2 linked regions of the Saccharothrix violaceirubra genome follow. The protein of the gene in region 2 interacts with the protein of the main gene of each other region in a pairwise test. Links are inferred from orthologs where the notes say so. Each region holds a gene or a part of one and is shown on either strand. Other genes may lie near its edges.

Region 1 (4,350 bases), 1.2 Mb from region 2 along the record:
GAACGCACATTTCGCGGTGTCCGAACGCATGACTCGCGGGGTGGTCACCCGAAGGTGGGTGTCCGAGTGCGTGTTTCGGGGTGTCGGAGTGGAGGACTCGCGCGTGGGGGTGGGAACAGGTGGGGGTGGGGTGGTGTTGAGCGAGGAGACATGCGCTCCGGGGCTCGGTGGAAATCCGAACCGGCGGTACAGCCCGCGAACCGCCACCACGGCGGCCGATCCGGTGGAACTCCGGAGCCGACGGTGAAAGTCCGGATGAGAGGCGCGCGTGCCGTCGTCGTGCCATGCCCCGGGACGAACGGGGATGGAGGACGCGGTGCACGTCTTGTTGGACCAGGGCTTCACGGCTTTCGGCCAGAAGGTGTCCTACGCCGAGTTCATCGGCCAGGTGTTCGCCCTGCTCGTCGTCTTCTTCGCACAACGCCGCTCGTTGTGGACGTGGCCCGTCCAGCTCGTGTCGGTGACGTTGCTGTTCATGGTCTACGTCTCCGCGCACCTGGGCGGCACGGCCGCGCGGCAGGTCGTCATCGCCGCGATCACGCTCTACGGCTGGTGGGCGTGGACCCGCCGCCGTGACCCGGTGTTCGGCGTCGTGGTCCGCAAGGGCACCACGCGGGAACGGCTCGTCACCGCCGCCGCGTTCGTCGTCGGCACGGTCGTGTTCGCGCTGGTGCTCGACGCCTTCGACGCGTCGTGGAGCCCGTGGCCCGACGCCGCGCTGTTCGTCGGCACGGTGCTCGCGTTCACGCTCCAGGGCCTGGGCCTGGTCGAGTTCTGGGTGGTGTGGCTCGTCGTCGACGCGATCGGCGTGCCGCTCCAGATCGGGTCCGGCCTGTACTTCAGCGCCGCCGTGTACGTGGTGTTCGCGGCGCTGGTGATCAGCGGGTACCTGAACTGGACCCGGGCCGCCGCCCGCGTGCCCAGGGCGGACGACGCGGTGCGCATCGGCTCAGCGGACCGCTGAGCCGATCTCCGGGGACGGGCCGGTGATCGGGACGTCCGTCCGGCGGGAGGCCCGCAGGAACGGCCGAGGGGGCCGTCGTGGTGATCCACGACGGCCCCCTCCGCGTCGGTGCCTTACGCCAGACCCGCGTCCGTGGTCGACGGACCCGCCGCCGACACGTCGTCGATCCGGTACTTCCGCGCCGCCTCGACGACCTTCGCCCGGTCGACCTCGCCGCGCTTGGCCAACGCCGCCAGCGTCGCCACCACGACCGACTGCGCGTCGACCAGGAAGTGCCGGCGCGTGGCCGGGCGGGTGTCGGAGAAGCCGAAGCCGTCCGCGCCCAGCGTCGTCATGTCCGTCGGCACCCACGGGCGGATCAGGTCCGGCACCGCGGACATCCAGTCCGACACCGCCACGACCGGACCGGCCGCGTCCTCCGACAGCACCCGCGTCACGTACGGCACGCGCGGCTCCTGCTCAGGGTGCAGCAGGTTGTGCCGGTCGACCCCGACGGCCTCGCGGCGCAGTTCCGAATACGACGTGGCGGACCAGATCTCGGCCTGCACGCCCCACTCCTCGGCCAGCAGCCGTCGGGCCTCGACCGCCCACGGCAGCGCCACGCCCGAAGCCAGGATGCGCGCCCGGACACCGCCCTCGGCCGCGGTCCGGTAGCGGTACAGGCCCTTGAGCAGACCGTCGACGTCCAGGTCCGCGGGCTCCGCGGGCTGCTGGTACGGCTCGTTGTAGACGGTCAGATAGTAGAAGACGTTCTCGGCGGCCTCGCCGTACATCCGCCGCAGGCCGTCCCGCACGATGTGCGCGATCTCGAAGCCCCAGCCCGGGTCGTACGCGACGACCGCCGGGTTGGTGTGCGCCAGCAGCAGCGAGTGGCCGTCCGCGTGCTGGAGGCCCTCGCCGGTCAGCGTCGTGCGGCCCGCCGTGGCGCCGAGCACGAAGCCGCGTGCCATCTGGTCGGCCGCCGCCCACAGGCCGTCGCCGGTCCGCTGGAACCCGAACATCGAGTAGAAGATGTAGATCGGGATCATCGGCTCGCCGTGCGTGGCGTACGAGGTGCCCGCGGCCGTGAACGACGCGGTCGAGCCCGCCTCGTTGATGCCCTCGTGCAGGATCTGGCCCTGCTCGGATTCCTTGTACGCCAACATGAGTTGCGCGTCGACGGACGTGTAGAGCTGGCCGTTCGGGTTGTAGATCTTCTGCGCCGGGAACATCGAGTCCATGCCGAACGTGCGCGCCTCGTCCGGGATGATCGGCACGAGCCGGTTGCCGATCCCGCCGTCCTTGGCCAGGTCGCGGACCAGCCGGACGAACGCCATCGTGGTCGCCACGCCCTGCTTGCCCGAACCCTTGCGCACGACCTCGTAGACCTTGTCGCCGGGCAGCGCCAGCGCCTTGGACTTCGACCGGCGCTCGGGTACGTACCCGCCGAGCTGGCGGCGGCGTTCCTGCAGGTACCGGATCTCCGGCGCGTCCGGGCCGGGGTGGTAGTACGGCGGCAGGTACGGGTCCAGCTCCGAGTCCGGGATCGGGATGCGCAGGCTGTCCCGGAAGTTCTTCAGGTCCTCGTGGGTGAGCTTCTTCATCTGGTGCGTGGCGTTGCGCGCCGCGAAGTGCGGGCCCAGGCCATAGCCCTTGATGGTCTTGGCGAGGATGACCGTCGGCTGGCCGACGTGCTCCACGGCCGCCTTGTACGCCGCGTACACCTTGCGGTAGTCGTGGCCGCCGCGTTTGAGGTTCCACACCTCGTCGTCGCTCAGCGGCGTGACGAGCTCCTTGGTGCGGGGGTCACGGCCGAAGAAGTGCTCCTTGACGTATGCGCCGTCGTTGGCCTTGTACGTCTGGTAGTCGCCGTCGGGCGTGGTGTTCATCAGGTTCACCAGCGCGCCGTCGCGGTCGGCGTGCAGCAGGGCGTCCCACTCGCGGCCCCAGATGACCTTGATGACGTTCCAGCCGGCGCCCCGGAAGAACGCCTCCAGCTCCTGGATGATCTTGCCGTTGCCGCGCACCGGCCCGTCGAGGCGCTGGAGGTTGCAGTTCACCACGAAGGTGAGGTTGTCGAGCTGCTCGTTGGCGGCGAGCTGGAGCAGGCCGCGCGACTCGGGCTCGTCCATCTCGCCGTCGCCGAGGAACGCCCACACGTGCTGGTCGGACGTGTCCTTGATGCCGCGGTCGCGCAGGTAGCGGTTGAACCGCGCCTGGTAGATCGCGTTCATCGGGCCCAGGCCCATGGACACCGTGGGGAACTCCCAGAAGTCCGGCATCAGCCGCGGGTGCGGGTACGACGGCAGGCCGCCGCCGGGACCCGCGTGCGACAGCTCCTGGCGGAACCCGTCGAGCTGGTGCGCCGAGAGCCTGCCCTCCAGGAACGCGCGGGCGTACACGCCGGGGGAGGCGTGGCCCTGGATGAACACGTGGTCCCCGCCGCCCGGGTGGTCCTTGCCCCGGAAGAAGTGGTTGAAGCCCACCTCGTAGAGGCTCGCCGACGACGCGTACGTGGAGATGTGACCACCGACACCGACGCCGGGCCGCTGCGCGCGGTGCACCGTCATCGCCGCGTTCCACCTGATCCACGCGCGGTAGCGGCGCTCCACCTCCTCGTCGCCGGGGAACCACGGCTCCCGCTCGGTGGGGATGGTGTTCACGTAGTCGGTGCTGGTCAGGGCAGGCACCCCGACGTGGCTCTCCCGAGCGCGTTCGAGCAGGCGCAGCATCAGGTACCGGGCGCGCTGCTGCCCGCCGCCCGCGAGGGCGGCGTCGAACGACTCCAGCCACTCCGCGGTCTCCTCCGGGTCGATGTCCGGGAGGTGGGCGGCCAGTCCGTCGCGGATGACGCGCACCCGCTCGGGCGTGGCGCCGGGGTTCTGCGGGGCCAAGGGATCTCCTCGTTCCGGGGTTTGTGCGACTCCCATCGTGACCCGACCGACCCGTCGTCGGCACCAACTACCGACGAGTAGTCCCGGACGAGCCTCTCGCGCGCGCGAATAGGAGGTATGTAGAGCCTGCCTCATGGGCATGACGTCGCGCATCCGGGGGTACCCGATGCGGCGTGTCTTGCCGTCTACGGTTGCGCTTGGCGGGGCAGACAGTGTTCGCTAGCCGCGACTGGCAGTGACAACGCGCGGCAGTCGTATCCCGGCTGCCGCTCATCTGTACTTGGAGGAGTGGAAGCCGTGGTGGCCGCGGAAGACGCCGGCAAGGCCGGTGTCGCCGACAGGCTCGGGATCGAACCGGGCAACGTTGTCCAGGAGATCGGCTGGGACGAGGACGTCGACGACGACCTGCGCGTGGCGATCGAAGAGCGGATCGGTGGCGATCTGCTCGACGAGGACGCCGACGACGTCGTGGACGTGGTCCTGCTCTGGTGGCGGGACGAGGACGGCGACCTG
Region 2 (3,569 bases):
CAGCGCGGGGCGGTCCATGCTGACCGCGCGCACCTCGGTGACCGTCGTCGCGGTGGACGTGCGCGGACCCGGGTCGAAGATCGACAACTCGCCGAACATGTCCGACGGCCCGAAGATCCCCAACAGGTTCTCGCGACCGTCCGGCGACTTGCGGCCGATCTTCACCTTGCCGGACTGGATGATGTAGAGCCGGTCACCGGGCTCGCCTTCCGCGAAGATCACGTGTCCACGCGGGAACTCCACCGACTCCAGCGTCTGCGCCAGAGCCTCTGCCGCGCCCGCTTCCACGCCCTGGAAGATGCCAGCCCGTGCCAGGGTCTCGTCCACCTCGTCCCTCCTGTCGAGACGCGACGGCATGGTCGAGCGCGTTCCGCCTTCTGGCGGATCCAGCGCCTGCCGTCGATCACTGAGTGCAGTCTAAGGGCTGATCGGCGGTTCGCCTTTCGGCACGCCGTCGACCGACCTCCCGACAGCCCGAAGAGGCCCGTGGGGTGTGACCCCGCGGGCCTCGTAAAACGGTCCTTGCCCGCTAACGGCGCGGGCGCCGCTGCCGCAGGCTCCGGGCACGACCACCCAGCCGGCGCAGGCGGAACAGCTCCAGCGCGCGGCCGATGCCGTGCCCGTAGAGCGCCCTGACCTCGTCGGGTCGGGCCGACTCCAGGAACTCCTCGACCTCGTCCTCCTGGACGGCGACGTGGCGCAGTCGTGCTTCGACGCGCTCCATGAAGAGCGCGAAGAACATGATCACGATCGGAACGGCGATGACGAACCAGGCAGTCATGATGGCTCCGATCCTTGCGCATCGGGGTAACCCGCACGCTTGCGGGGTGGCTGAACGTGTCACTCGCAGGGTGGACGCGTACGCACCGCATCCGGTTGCCTGCCGCCGGTTACCCGGCCGTCGATCGTTCAACCGGCGGCACCTTGCCACGCAGTACGGTTGGTCGCATGGCGAAACGCCCCGAGACGCAGCTCGGACTGACCCGCCGGGCACGCCGCACGGTCCGGGTCCTGGCCGAGGGCTATCCCGACGCGCACTGCGAACTCGACTTCACCACACCGCTGGAACTCCTCGTCGCCGTCGTGCTGTCCGCGCAGACCACCGACGTGCGCGTCAACCAGGTCACCCCGGCGCTGTTCCGCCGCTACCGCAAGGCCGCCGACTACGCCTCGGCCGACCGCGCCGAGCTGGAGGAGTTCGTCCGCACGCTGGGCTTCTTCCGGGCCAAGGCGAACTCGCTGATCGGCCTGGGCTCGGCCCTGGTCGAGAAGTTCGGCGGCGAGGTGCCGGGCAAGCTCGACGACCTGGTCACGCTGCCGGGCGTGGGCCGCAAGACCGCGAACGTCGTGCTCGGCGACGCGTTCGGCGTGCCCGGGATCACGGTCGACACGCACTTCGGCCGGCTCGTGCGGCGCTGGGGCTGGACCGAGGAGGAGGACCCGGTCAAGGTCGAGCACGCCATCGGCAAGCTGATCGAGCGCAAGGACTGGACCCTGCTCTCGCACCGGACGATCTTCCACGGCCGCCGCGTCTGCCACGCCCGCACGCCCGCGTGCGGTGCCTGCTTCCTCGCGCCCCAATGCCCGTCCAGTGACGTCGGCCAGCAGGACCCGGTCAAGGCCCAGAAGCTGGTCAAGGGCGACGAGGCACCCCACCTGATCGCGCTCGCCGAACGCGTCCGCGCGGGGGAGAAGCTCGCGTGAGCAAAGGCACGAGGTGGGCGCTGACCGCGCTCGTGCTGGTCGTCGCCGGCGTGATCGCGCTGTGGCCGCGCGCCTCCGAGGAGCCCGCGCCCGGCGACCGCGGGTCCGACTTCCAGGCCAAGCCGCCGCCGGACCTGATCATGGCGCGCAACCAGGCCGCGCTGCGCCCGTGCCCGAAGGGCGAGGGCGGCCCCGAGGTGCTGCGCGGCGTCACCGCGATCTGCCTGGGCGACGGCGAGCAGGTCGACGTCGGCGCCGCCACCGCCGGCCGCACGCTGGTCAACTTCTGGGCCACGTGGTGCGGCCCGTGCCAGGACGAGCTGAAGGTGCTCGACGCCTACGCCCAGCAGCCCGGCGCCGTGTCCGTCGTGGCCGTGCAGGTGCAGAGCAAGGAGGCCGACGGCCTCGAACTGCTCGCCAAGCTCGGCGTGCACCTGCCCTCGGTGTTCGACGAGGCCGACGGCGTGCGCCGCGCGGTCGGCACGCCCGCCCGGCTGCCGGTCAGCTACCTGGTCGGCACCGACGGTTCGATCACCGAGATCGCCTCGCCCGCGGTGTTCGACACCGTCGAGCAGGTCCGCGAGGTGGTGGGGTGACCGACGTCCCCGACTGGATGCGCGGCCTGGCACTGGCCGTCGACGGACTCGACCACCGGGCGTTCACCCGCATCTCGCCGCCGCCCGCCGGCGTGATCACGCGCCCGGCCGCCGTGCTGATGCTGCTCGGTGAAGGCGCGGACGGACCCGACGTGTTGCTGCTGCGCCGCGCCGACACCCTCGGTTCGCACCCCGGCCAGGTCGCCTTCCCCGGCGGCAAGGTCGACCCGACCGACGACGGTCCGGCCGACACGGCGTTGCGCGAGGCGTTCGAGGAGACCGGTGTGCTGCGCGCCGGCGTGACGGTCGTGGCCACGCTGCCCGAGCTGTTCGTGCCCGTGTCGATGTTCGTGGTCACGCCCGTGCTCGCGTACTGGCACCGGCCCGCGCCGGTCGTGGCGGTCGACGCGAACGAGACCGCGGCTGTGGCCCGCGTGCCGCTGGCGCACCTGGCGGACCCGGCCAACCGGTTCCGCGTGCGCCACCCGTCGGGCTACGTCGGGCCTGCCTTTTCCGCGCCGGGCATGCTGGTGTGGGGGTTCACCGCCGGGCTGCTCGGCCGACTGCTCTCCCTGGGCGGCTGGGAACGCCCGTGGGACCCCGACGACGTGCGCGACCTGGAGCCCGCGTCGCGTGCGCTGTAGCCGGAGGTGTCCTTGAACTGGGTCGACGTGCTCGTCCTCGCGCTGGCCGCCTTCGCCGCGGTGTCCGGTGCCCGGCAGGGGATGGTCGTCGCCCTGCCCGCGTTCGTCGGCGTGCTCGTCGGACTGGTCCTGGGCACGCAGCTCGCGCCGCTGGTCGTGTCGAGGTTCGACAACGTGGTGACCAAGGTCGTGTTCGCGGTCGGCATCGTGGTGCTGCTGGTGGCGTTGGGCGAGACGCTGGGCGTGTACGTCGGGCGGATCATCAAGGCCAGGGTGAACGCGAGTCCGTTGCGCGGCGCGGACAACGCGTTGGGCGCGGTTGTGCAGGGTGCCGTGGTGTTCGTGGTGGCGTGGATGATCGCGCTGCCGCTGACCGCCGTGGCGGGCCTGCCGTCGTTGTCGAAGTCGTTGAACCAGTCGGTGATCCTGTCCACGGTCGACGACGCCATGCCGCAGGCGGCGCGGACGTTGTCGCAGGACCTCGAAGCCCTGTTCGACGTGTCGGGTTTCCCGTCGCCCACGAACCCGTTCGACGACACCCCGTTGCGCAACGTCGACCCGCCCGACGCGGCCCTCGCCGCCAACCCGATCGTGCAGAAGCTCAGGCCCAGCGTGGTGAAGGTGC

Evidence for each region.
Region 1: the proteins of nth (region 2) and aceE interact in binary tests that used the Escherichia coli proteins (3 or more experiments, as listed by UniProt). The link is inferred for Saccharothrix violaceirubra from one-to-one orthologs.

Annotation. Positions count from the first base shown.
Region 1 is NZ_JACHJS010000001.1:5,554,858-5,559,207, reverse strand. The notes cover bases 878-4,165. They hold aceE (pyruvate dehydrogenase (acetyl-transferring), homodimeric type), read right to left. Parts: upstream 3,838-4,165; coding sequence 1,078-3,837; downstream 878-1,077. Other genes in these bases: F4559_RS25350 (DUF3052 domain-containing protein), read left to right, coding at 4,135-4,165; pnuC (nicotinamide riboside transporter PnuC), read left to right, coding at 878-964. Outside these bases: more of pnuC, read left to right, coding at 317-877; more of F4559_RS25350, read left to right, coding at 4,166-4,350. UniProt on the Escherichia coli protein: Component of the pyruvate dehydrogenase (PDH) complex, that catalyzes the overall conversion of pyruvate to acetyl-CoA and CO(2).
Region 2 is NZ_JACHJS010000001.1:6,766,426-6,769,994, reverse strand. Bases 1-2,826 are described here. They hold nth (endonuclease III), read left to right. Parts: upstream 1-948; coding sequence 949-1,704; downstream 1,705-2,826. Other genes in these bases: F4559_RS31225 (NUDIX hydrolase), read left to right, coding at 2,318-2,826; F4559_RS31230 (TlpA disulfide reductase family protein), read left to right, coding at 1,701-2,300; F4559_RS31240 (hypothetical protein), read right to left, coding at 530-781; F4559_RS31245 (Crp/Fnr family transcriptional regulator), read right to left, coding at 1-327. Outside these bases: more of F4559_RS31225, read left to right, coding at 2,827-2,944; F4559_RS31220 (MarP family serine protease), read left to right, coding at 2,957-3,569. UniProt on the Escherichia coli protein: DNA repair enzyme that has both DNA N-glycosylase activity and AP-lyase activity. The DNA N-glycosylase activity releases various damaged pyrimidines from DNA by cleaving the N-glycosidic bond, leaving an AP (apurinic/apyrimidinic) site.